DNA from 2 places in the Massilia sp. PWRC2 genome. Region 1 is predicted to be linked to the other one. Evidence: predicted binding sites of a transcription regulator. Region 1 holds the regulator's gene; the other holds the start of a gene.

Region 1 (5,756 bases):
CCCGAATATGCGCGCAAGATTGCGCAAACGGTGGCGGCCGGCGACCTGTCGATCAGCATCGAATTCGATCCCCGTTATGGCGCCAGCCTGCTCGGTGCGCTGGCTGAAATGCGCGCGCGGCTCGAAGGCATCGTTGGCGGCATCCAGGGCGCGGCGGCGGAAATCCGCGTCGCCTCCGCCGAGATCGCCAGCGGCAACGCCAATCTGTCGGCGCGCACCGAGACGCAGGCCGGCAACATCGGCCGCGCCGCCCGTTCGATGGGCGACCTGACCGCCACCGTCCAGCACAATGCGGAAAGTGCGCGCCATGCCAACGAACTGGCCGACGCCGCCTCCGGCGTGGCCGCCAAGGGCGGGCGGGTGGTGGCCCAGGTGGTCGACACCATGAATGACATCAATGCCTCGGCGCGCAAGATCTCCGACATCATCGGCGTGATCGACTCGATTGCCTTCCAGACCAACATCCTTGCCCTGAATGCCGCCGTCGAAGCGGCGCGTGCCGGCGAGCAGGGCCGTGGCTTCGCCGTGGTCGCCAGCGAAGTGCGCAGTCTGGCGCACCGCAGCGCCAGCGCCGCCAAGGAAATCAAGCAGCTCATCGATGACTCCGCCACCAAGGTGAGCACCGGCTCGCGGCTGGTCGAAGATGCCGGCACGACGATGACGGAAATCGTTACCTCGGTCGAGCATGTCAGCAAGCTGATCGGTGAAATCAGTGCCTCCAGCCAGGAGCAGAGCAAGGGCCTGGAAAACCTCAGCCACAGTGTCGCCGAGATGGACGAGAGCACCCAGCAAAATGCGGCGATGACGGAGCAGGCGGCCGCTGCCGCCGACTCCTTGCAGGAGCAGGCCCAGCAGATGAGTGAAGCGGTCGGCGTCTTCAAGCTGCCCGCCGGCAGCGGCGGGGGCGCCGCCAAAGCGGGCAGTGCCAGCGCGGTGGCGGCGGCCAGACCGGCGCTTCGTCTGGTCGACCAGGCCGCTTGATCAAGCGCCGATTGTTGTCTACCTGCATCAGCAGGCCATCACGCATTGTCAGGCAAAACTGTGCGCAGTACACTCTCATGCCTTAGCCACGAAGGGCGCGGCAGGGAGGCAGCGATGCCGGACTTTTTACCCGCATTGACGGGTTTGCAATCATTATCCCAGCTACAGGATTGGCGGTCACCGGTGTCTTTCATGCTCATTGCGAGTTTCTGGCGCGGCCGTCAAGCCGCCCCTGGTTGGCCAGCCTGTCGGGCCTGTCGGGCTTATCGGGCTTATCGCGCTTTCTCGGCTGGCCTGACGGGGGCGCGCTGATGGCCGCCCTGCGTGGCAAGGTCTTGCTGCTCGACAGCCAGGCACGGCACCGGCGCCTGACCAGCGCCATGCTCACCGAGCTGGGCCTCGAGGTGTCGAATACCAACGACGCTGCCAGTGCGGTGGCGCTGGCCTTGACTGGCCACTTCGAGCTGCTGCTGATCGACTTGACCATCCCCTTTTTGGACGGTATCGACGCCAGCGCGACACTGCGCGCGGCCGGCTACGCGCGGCCCATCGTGGCGCTGACGGCGGCCCTGGTGGCGGCCGAGCAGCGCCACTATCTGGCGCGCGGATTTAGCCACTGCCTGATCAAACCGCTCGACAGTGGCGCGCTGGCGAGCCAGTTGGGCAGCCTGCTGGCGCCGGGCGGCGTCGCCAGTGCGACTGCCGGCGCGCCGCCGGTGCTGCTCGACATGGCGGTGCTGTGCGCGCTGTTTGCCGCCCGGCTGCCGGTGCAGGTCCAGCAGATGCAGGCGCTGGCGGCCCGCCACGAATGGCGCGCGGTGTCGAGAATTGCCCATTTTGTCAAAGGGGCGGGGGCCTCGTTTGACCACGGCGCCGAAGGCGAGCTGGCGGCCCGCCTCGATGCCGCCATCAGCAAGGGCGAACACGCGCTGGCGCAGGCCGCGCTGAACCGGCTGGCCGAGCGCATTGGCCTGGCCCCTTGAGACGGCCGTCGCCCCTTTGTATTTGATGTAAGTCAAGGATTTTAGCGCGCCCGCTTTTTACACTGACGCTTATCAAGGACACCGTTCAGTTTCGAGCAGTCCACATTCCGAAAAGCGCGCATGTCCCACCTCACCCTTTCAGCCGAGCAGGCGCCAGTCCGTTTCGATGCCGACCTGTTGCGCAACTTGCGCCGTGCCGGACCGCGCTACACGTCTTACCCCACGGCCGACCGTTTCAGCTCGCAATTTGGCTACCGCGATTATCTGGCGGCGGTGGCGGCGCGGCGTACGCGTGGCGCCGGCAAGCCGCTGTCGCTCTATCTGCACATCCCGTTTTGCGCATCGGTCTGCTACTACTGCGCCTGCAACAAGATCGTCACCCGCCGCACCGAAAAGGCAGCCCATTACCTCGCTTACCTGAAACGCGAGATCGCCATGCAGGCCGCGCTGTTTTCCGGCATGAACGAGGTGCGCCAGCTGCACCTGGGCGGCGGCACCCCCACTTACCTGAGCGACGCCCAGATCGACGAGCTGATGGCGCACCTGCACCGCCACTTCACCTTCGCCAGCGACGCCGCCGGTGAGTATGGCATCGAAGTCGATCCGCGCAGCGTGACGCCCGAGCGCATCGGCCGCCTGCGCCAGCAGGGTTTCAACCGCATCAGCCTGGGTGTGCAGGATTACGACGAAGCGGTACAGCGCGCCGTCAACCGCGTGCAGCCGCAGGCGCAGACCCAGGCCATTCTCGACGCCGCCCGCCAGCACGGCTTCCGCTCGGTGAACATCGATCTGATCTACGGCCTGCCCGAACAGAATGCGGCGACCATGGCGCACACGCTCGAGCGGGTGATCACGGCATCGCCCGACCGCATCGCCCTGTATCACTACGCCCATCTGCCGCACCTGTTCAAGCCGCAGCGCCGCATCGATACGGCGCGCCTGCCAGACGCCGACACCAGGCTCGCCATGCTGGGCCTGGCGATCGACCGGCTGGGCGCAGCCGGCTATGTATACATCGGCATGGACCATTTCGCCCGTCCCGACGACGAGCTGGCGGTGGCCCAGCGGCAGGGCCGCCTGCACCGCAATTTTCAGGGCTATTCGACGCACGCCGATGCCGATATCGTCGCCTGCGGGGTGTCGGCCATCGGTGCGGTGGGCATGAGCTACAGCCAGAATGTGAAGACGCTCGAGGCCTATTACGAACGGCTCGACCGCAACGAGCTGCCGATCGAGCGCGGCATCACCCTCTCGATGGACGACGCCCTGCGCCGCTCCATCATCGGGATGCTGATGTGCCAGTTCGAGCTGTCGATCGAGGCAGTCGAACAAGCCTTTCCGATCACCTTCGGCGATTATTTTGCCAGCGAGCTGGCACAGCTGCACCTGCTGCAGCAAGATGGTCTGGTCAGCGTCGGCCCCGAGTGGCTCAGCGTCAGTCCGAAGGGACGGCTGGTGATCCGCAATATCTGCATGGTGTTCGATCGTTATTTGGTATTACCGGGATCACCGGCAGCTCCGGCGGCGACGCTGGTGCCGCGCTTTTCCAGCACCGTCTAGCCGGTATCGACGCCGCCGCGCTGCGGTCTTTTCTGCCGCCGGTGCTGGCGCCATTGCTGGCCATGCTGCTGATCGGGCTGACCGTCAGCGTGCACTGTGCCGGCATGTGCGGCGGCATCGTCGGCGCTTTTTCGATGGCGCCCGGGCGGCCGCTTGGCGTGCCGCTCAAGCGCGCAGCGGCGGCGACAACGGCCTGCGTTTGATGGGCGCCGTTGCCGGCGCTGACACCGCGCACCTGCGGCGCGCTCAGGCCAGCGGACTGCAAGCCGTGGTGCCGGCCGCCATCGCCTTCAGGCGCGCCGGGTCGAGCAGGGTGATGCCGCGCTTGTCGACCGCCAGCAGGCCCAACTTTTTAAAACGGGCCAGCAGGCGGCTGATGCTCTCGATGGTCAAGCCCAAGTAGTTGCCGATGTCTTCACGCGACATACGCAGATCAAACTCGGTGGACGAATAACCGCGCGCCGCATAGCGCGTGGCCAGGTTGACCAGGAAAACCGAAAACCGCTGTTCGGCCCGCATGTTGCCCAGTAAAAGCATGACATTTTGTTCGCGCGTGATTTCCTGGCTCATGATGCGGTGGAAGTGGCGCAGCAGATTGGGTACTTCGCCAAACAGGCTTTCGAGCGCGGGGAAGGGGATTTCGCACACTTCGCAATCGTCGAGCGCGACGGCGTCGCACTGGTAGCGCTCTTCGCTGATGGCGTCCATGCCCAGCAGTTCACCAGCCATTTGAAAGCCGGTGATCTGTTCGTCGCCGCTGACGTCCACGTAGCAGGTTTTGAAGTGGCCGAAGCGGATCGCATACAGATGGCGAAACGGCTCGCCGCGCTGGTACAGGCGTTCGTCGCGCGCCACCCGGCGGCGGCGGCCGATGACCTGGTCGAGGCGTTCGATGTCGTCGTCGTCCAGGCCCATTGGCAAGCACAACTGGTGCATGCTGCAGCCGGCGCATCCCGCCTTGATGGCGTGGACAGTGACGGCGGCGGCGGAAAGCGGAAGGCGCATGGCGGCTCTTTACAAGAAAATCGTACTGTAGGGCGGTATGAAAGGGATGCACGCCCGGCGGGCATTCATGTACGCAGCAGGGCAACGCGGCAGGACAGCACTGCAGCACAGAATGGCAGCACAGAACAGCAGCACAGGCCGGCGCCGGCTCTACAAGCGGCTAACAGCATGCGTCTATGATAACGCCGGCCTTGACAGCCGTCGAGTCGCACACGTTTGCGCCGCTGGATCACAGGTTTACTTTTGATGTACATCAAAAACACCGGGGGCGACATCGGCTAATCGCCGTGCATCCCTGTATCCAGGCTAATTGTCGGAAAAACTGACAGCGCTGCTGGCGGCGCTACCCGGCCCCCATGGCGCCGTCGCCGCCCTGGTCCAGTGCCTTGATTATAAAAAGATTGAGCGCCCCGCGCCGCGCATGGCATGAATCCTGCTGCGTGTTTTTGTGCAGGCGACCGGTGCAGCAGGTCCTCGAACGACGCAGGCGCATACCCGCCCATCACCCCACCCATACAAGGAGTACTGGATGACGTCTTCGCTTTTCAATTATTCGTTCAGGGCCGTGGTCGGCCTGCTGTTGGCGGTCAGTGGCCAGGCCTACGCGGGCGTGCTCGCTTACCAGAGCAAGGCGGCATTTCAGGCCGCCATCGCCGGCTGGCAAGCGAGCACCACCGATTTCGAAGCGGTACCAGCGGGCACTGCCTTCAATGCCGGCGGCGGCCCGGCCGGCAGCGGTTTTGGCATGGTGTAGTCGGGCCCCTCCGCCGGCAGCGCGCGGCCGGCGCTCGACGACCAGTTCTGGACCAGCTCCGGCCGCAACTATCTGGGCCTCGACAATAACGCCGCTTCGCTCGAGGCGGGCGATGCCCTGACCTTCAGCTTTAGCGGCGCCGTGCAGGCGTTCGGCCTGTACGTGATCGGCACGCGCGACGTCGATGGCGGCGACATCGCGCTCAGCAGTGGTGCGTTCCGCGTCAGCAACCGCGCTGTGGCCGATGTCAGCGATGGTGCTGGCAGTTACGCCTTCTTCCTCGGCTTCATGACCGACGATGGCAGCGCGCTCGACCCCGTCAGCCTGCTCGTTCTGAGCGGGGGCGACCAGCGCCTGCTCGACATCGACATCGATGACGTCATCCTGGCGCGTGCCGGTGGCACTGGCGATGTGCCGGAACCGGCCAGCGTGCCGCTGATGCTGGCGGCGGCGCTGGCATTCGGCGCAGCAGG
Region 2 (5,756 bases), on a different contig from region 1:
CACGGATGGTCGAACCGCCAAATTCGATGGCGTAGCCGGTGCCGCCGGCAGTGCCGATCTTGCCGATCACCGCCAGCACCACATCCTTGGCGGTGACGCCAGCAGGCAGCGCGCCATCGATCTGCACCAGCATCGCTTTCGATTTTTTGGCCAGCAGCGTCTGGGTCGCCAGCACATGCTCGACTTCCGAGGTGCCGATGCCATGCGCCAGGCAGCCAAAGGCGCCATGGGTGGAGGTGTGCGAGTCGCCGCACACCACCGTCATGCCAGGCAGGGTGGCGCCCTGCTCGGGGCCGATCACGTGGACGATGCCCTGGCGCTTGTCGTTCATGTTGAAATAGGTCAGGCCATAGCTCCTGGCGTTGGCGTCGAGCGTTTCCACCTGCAGGCGCGAGACCGGATCGCTGATGCCGCCCTGGCGGTCGGTGGTGGGGACGTTATGGTCAGCCACCGCCAGGTTGGCGGCATTGCGCCACAAGGGACGGTTGGCCGCGCGCAGGCCATCGAAGGCTTGCGGGCTGGTCACTTCATGCACCAGGTGGCGGTCGATGTACAGCACGGTGGTGCCGTCGGCGTCGGCGCGCACCACGTGCGAGTCCCACAGTTTGTCGTAAAGCGTTTTGATCATGGTCGGCGGTGCGCAGTCAGGGATGGGGAGTGACGCGGTTGATTATGCCATATTGTGCACTGCCACAGAAGCGCCCCTTTTTGGAACCTTATTCGCACCAATTTGGATTTACTGAAATAATATTTGAAAAAATAAACCGATTTTCAAATAAAAAATGCCCGCTAGTGATAGCAGGCATTTTTAACCCCGGTCGGCGCAGTGCAAAAATAATATCGGTAACGACGCCGCCGTGCGCGCCTCAAGCCATGTTACGCAGCCAGCTTGACCGTCGAGCGGCAGCCATCCATCAGGAACGACAGCCCCACCACCAGCACCAGCTCACCCTCGGCCGAGCGCGCCGTACCGGTGATGCCCTCGACCGAAATGGCGGTCATCGGCTTGATCACCAGGTCGGCGGTGCCGTCAACCGCCGCCACCGCCAGGATATACGGCTGCGGCGCCGAGACCACGATGCCGACTTTTTCGCTGCAGCTCTCGTAGCCGAGGGCGCTGGCCAGCGAGCGTACCGGCAGCGGCCGGCCCTGGTCTTTCAGCACCGGCGCGCCGCCGACCTGCAGGAAAGTGTCCGGCAGTTCGACCACCCGTTCGACCATCGCCATCGGCAGCGCCAGTGCGGCGCCCGAGGTCGATACTAGCATGGTCGGCACGATCGACAGTTCGATCGGCAGGCGGATGGCAAACTTGGTGCCGTGGCCGAGCGAAGAATCGATATGGATGGCGCCGCGGTTTTTCTCGACGGCGGTCTTGACAACGTCCATGCCGACCCCGCGGCCAGAGACCGAGGTGGCCAGTTCCTTGGTCGAAAAACCGGGCAGGAACACCAGCTGGTAGGCTTCTTCGTCGCTCGGCGCGCCGTTTTCGCTGATCAGGCCCTTTTCGAAGGCCTTCTTGCGCAGCGCGACCGGGTCCATGCCCTTGCCGTCGTCCTGCAGCACGATCATCACGCTGTTCGCTTCCTGCCAGGCCTTGAGGGAAATGAAGGCCTTGGCCGGCTTGCCGCTGGCGACACGCTGTTCAGGTGACTCGACGCCGTGATCGAGCGCATTCCTGAGCATGTGCACCAGTGGATCGTAGAGACTATCGACGACGACGCGGTCGACTTCCGTCTCCGCCCCTTCGATATTGAGTTCGACGTCCTTGCCCAGGTCGCGTGCCAGTTCGCGCACCAGGCGCGGGAATTTCTGGAACAGGCGACCGACTGGCTGCATGCGGGTGGCCAGGGTAGCGCGCTGCAGTTCGGCCGAATAGCGCGACGCCCGTTCCAGCGTTTCCGTCAGCGTGGCCATCAGGGTGGCGGCAGGCCCTTCGAATTTGAATTGCGCCAGGCGTTCGAGCAGCACGGCCGCCTGGTTGGCAGCCTGCACCGATTCGCCCGCCACTTCGAGCAGGGCGTCGAGCTTGACGGCGTCGACGCGGATACTCTCTTCCTTGGCAGGCGCCGACGCAGCGCGAAATTCCTGCACTTTTTCTTCGCGCCGTTCGCTGCCATCCCAGGCGTGCTTGGCGGCGGCAGCCGCTGCCAGTGCGGCAGCGCTGCCAGCGTGTTCGGCGGCGACTGGTGCCGCCGCAGTTGCCGCAACGGCCCCGCTGGCAGCAACGGCGGGCGGCGCCGCGCTGTTGGCGGCCGCTTGATAGGTCCCCGGCGGCACCACGACCACGTACATGGCTTCCCAATCGAGGCCGTCGGCGCCGGGGCCTTTGGCGACGAAGGCGGCGGCGGCCGGCGCGGCGACGGCCGCCACCGGTGCAGCTGCAGTAGCCACAGCGGGCGTTGCAACCGCCGCTGGCGCGCGCTGGGTCTTGCCGGCGATGGCGTCGACCAGGATGCTTTCAAGCGCGGCCGGCATCGATGCCAGCTGCTCGGGCGCGGCGCCGTTATTGAGGTCGGTGAGCTGGTCGGCGACGAAGCCCGATGCTTGCAGGGCGGCCTCGATGGCCAGCGGCGTGACCGGCGCGGCGCCATTGCGCAAGGCATCGAACAGGTTTTCGGTCAGGTGACAGGCCGTCACCATCGCCGTCAGGTTCATGAAGCCGGCGCCGCCCTTGATCGTGTGAAACGAGCGGAACACGGCATTGAGCGTTTCCTTGTTGTCGGGGTCGCGCTCGAGCCGCAGCAGGTGCTCTTCCACGTTGACTGCCAGATCCATCGCCTCGACGACGAAATCCTTGAGCATATCGTCCATCAGAACCCCAGATCGGCAAGTAAATCGTCAACGTTGTCCTGGTCCAGCGCCACCGACGGCACCGACGGTCCGGTCATCAGGGCTGGCTTGGCGGCGAGCTTTTCGCGCACTGCAGGCGGGGCGTTATCGCGCAGCAGTTCAGCCAGTTCATGCTCGACCGTCTTGGTAATCGCCACCACTTTCTTGATCAGCTGACCGGTGATGTCCTGGAAGTCCTGCGCCATCATGATGTCGAGCAGGCGCGCTTTTTCAGCATCGGTGGCCTTGGTGACAGCCTGGGCGAACTGTTGCGAGTCACCGGCCAGCGTCTTGAATTCATCGATCGACACCTTGCCGGCGAACAGGTCGGCCCAGCGTGTTTCCATCTGCTTGGCGCTCTTGGCCAGCACATCTTGCGCCGGCATGCCTTCGTCGAGCGTGTTGAGCACCTTGTTGGCCGCCTGTTCGGTCAGGGTGGCGACATATTCGAGGCGGTCCTGGGCGTCGTTGATCTGGCTCGACGCTTCCGTCAATGCCTTGTCGTAGCCCAGTTCACGCAGCGAATCGTGCAGCAGGCGGACGATGCCGCCGAGCCGTTCGAACATCGGCTTGTCGGCGGCGCTGCTTTCGGCGGGGGCAGCGGCATCGGCGGCAGCGGCCACCACCGGTGCCGGCGCCGGCGCGGCAGTCGATTGTGCGGCGGCCTGCTCGAACAGGGCTTCGAAGTCGTCGTCGGCAATAGCGGCCGCCGGTGCGGTCGGGGTCGGGTCGGCAGCGGCCGGCGCGGCGTCGCGCTGGGCGCTCACCTCGTCGAACAGGGCGTCGAAATCATCAGCGGCGTCGGTCATAGTCCGTGCTTCTCCATAAATACAATTTTGCAATAAGCTTTGCGTGTCGGGGGCTGTGCGGTTTTGGGGCCAGCAAGATTGTCCTGAGTTTAGCAGCGTCAATGGCGTTGGTAAATCACTGACCTCTCCGGCAATTGATTTCGCTCGGGAAACTTATTGCGGAGTTAACGAAATGTACCCCAGAGGATACTTTTTGGCGAGCAAGTGTTGTATTTCGTGCTTGATAGTGAAATTAATTAACAACGACGCTGGCCAGCGTCCGGCTGTTGAGCAAGATCAAATGCAAGCGCGCGTGCATTTGTCGTGACGCCACCTACAATGGACAATCATCATTCCTGTGGGAGAAATCACCATGTACCGGAAAATTCTGATTACCACTGACGGCTCGGCCGTGTCGAAGTCAACCGCCTGCGCTGGCGTCAAATTTGCCCAGCAGCTGGGGGCCGAAGTGCTGGTGCTGTTTGTTGCGCCCGAGTACCAGTATCCCGTGTACGTGGAAATCATTCCGCCCAGTTACCCCATCGAGGAAGAATATATCGCCACCATGCGCCGCACCGGCGCCGAGCACACCCGGCCGATCATCGAGGCGGCCGCAAAAGGGGGCCTGACCCACGCCGCGCTGACAGAATTTGCCAACTCGCCGGCCAGCATGATTGTCGAGGTCGCCGGGCGCGAGCACTGCGACCTGATCTTCATGGGCTCGCACGGACGCAGCGGCTGGGGCCAGCTGCTGCTGGGCAGCGTGACCAACAAGGTGCTCTCGCACACGCAAACGCCGGTGCTGGTGCACCGTCTGCTCAAGGAGCCCGCCAGCTAAAGTAAGGGGCGCAGGCGCCAACACGGCTGCGCCCAGCGTGTCAATACGCTGCTAGACCACGCTTATCTAGCCGTCAAGCTATCAGGCTGTCATTTGCCCCGCCGGCGGGCGCGGCGTACGCTCAGGCGAAAACGACCATTCCTATGTGTGCCACATGCGCCTGGTGGCACGGATGCCGATGCGCCTGGACCCCTTGAATTTATGATACGCATAGTAATTGCCGACGATCACACCATCATGCGTGAGGGTCTCAAGCGCATCCTCGATGGCGCTGCCGACATCGATATCGTCGGCGAAGCAACCAATGGTTTCGAGGTGCTCAACCATGTGCGCCAGGGCGGCTTCGACCTGTTGCTGACCGATCTGTCGATGCCCGGCCGCAGCGGCGTCGACCTGATCCGCCAGATCCGCGCGGTGGCGCCCAAGCTGGCCATCCTGATTCTTACCATGCACGAAGAAGAGCAATACGCCGTACGTGCGATCCGCGCCGGCGCCCAGGGCTATTTGACCAAGGAAAGCGCCGGCACCCAGCTGGTGGGGGCGATCCGCAAGGTGGCATCCGGGCGTCCCTACATCAGCACCGAAGTGGCCGAGCAGCTGGCGCTCAATATCATGACACCCAACGAGCAACTGTTGCACAAGCAACTGTCGGATCGCGAATTCGAAGTGTTTTCCATGCTGGTGAGCGGCAAATCGATCACCGAGATTGCCAACAGCCTGCACCTGTCGGTCAAGACGGTGAGCACCCACAAGACCCGCATCATGCAGAAAATGGGCATGACATCGCTGTCGGAAATGGTGCAGTACGCGGTCGCGCACCGCTTGCTGTCGCCGTTCAGGACGTGAGCCATGGGCCAGCGCGCAGGCATGGCGTTGTTGTTGGCCATTGCCCTGCCGCCACCGTTGATGGCAGGCCCGCACCAGGGCGGCCCTGCCGCCCTCTCTGCCGCCACGGCTGTCTGGTAAGACTTGTCCTACAAAGCCTTCTTTGCTCCTACTGCCAGATTCAGGGTTCGCTGATATGAATGCCGGACTCGTGTTGGCATACTAAATCCAGCGATTCGACTTGCTCCCGATAATTTTTTCCCAGTCCAGAGTTTGGCCCAGCGCCCCCCGACCACTGCAGAGTCACCACCGCGGCAATTGCCCGCGACTCGCAGACTTGATTACCAGCAGCTTTGTGCATCATTGAATTGGAGATGACAATCATGTCCACGCCCGTGCCCGAATCCCGTAACGCTTCGTCGACCATGCACACCTCACCCATGGAAGCCGGCCGCCAGCGCCAGGGCCGCCTGTGG

Evidence for each region. Region 1 encodes FNR, which switches genes on or off when oxygen is low (the NO sensors DNR and NnrR bind a similar motif). Its sites were predicted from a motif close to TTGATNNNNATCAA; they were not measured.
Region 2: ACP7BZ_RS02090 (universal stress protein) is a predicted target of FNR. The motif match lies at 3,905-3,918, and genes of this name have one in related genera.

What each region holds. Positions count from the first base shown of each region.
Region 1 covers NZ_JAFCUW010000004.1:54,419-60,174, forward strand. Annotated here, with positions in the region: gene ACP7BZ_RS09725 (methyl-accepting chemotaxis protein) at 1-981, shown strand, start outside; gene ACP7BZ_RS09730 (Hpt domain-containing response regulator) at 1,293-1,964, shown strand; gene hemN (oxygen-independent coproporphyrinogen III oxidase) at 2,085-3,524, shown strand; gene ACP7BZ_RS09740 (sulfite exporter TauE/SafE family protein) at 3,566-3,727, shown strand; gene fnr (fumarate/nitrate reduction transcriptional regulator Fnr) at 3,771-4,529, opposite strand; gene ACP7BZ_RS09750 (hypothetical protein) at 5,059-5,283, shown strand; gene ACP7BZ_RS09755 (PEP-CTERM sorting domain-containing protein) at 5,425-5,756, shown strand, end outside.
Region 2 covers NZ_JAFCUW010000001.1:457,530-463,285, forward strand. Annotated here, with positions in the region: gene leuC (3-isopropylmalate dehydratase large subunit) at 1-628, opposite strand, end outside; gene ACP7BZ_RS02080 (chemotaxis protein CheA) at 877-2,811, opposite strand; gene ACP7BZ_RS02085 (protein phosphatase CheZ) at 2,811-3,638, opposite strand; gene ACP7BZ_RS02090 (universal stress protein) at 3,991-4,455, shown strand; gene ACP7BZ_RS02095 (response regulator) at 4,657-5,301, shown strand; gene ACP7BZ_RS02100 (Crp/Fnr family transcriptional regulator) at 5,721-5,756, shown strand, end outside.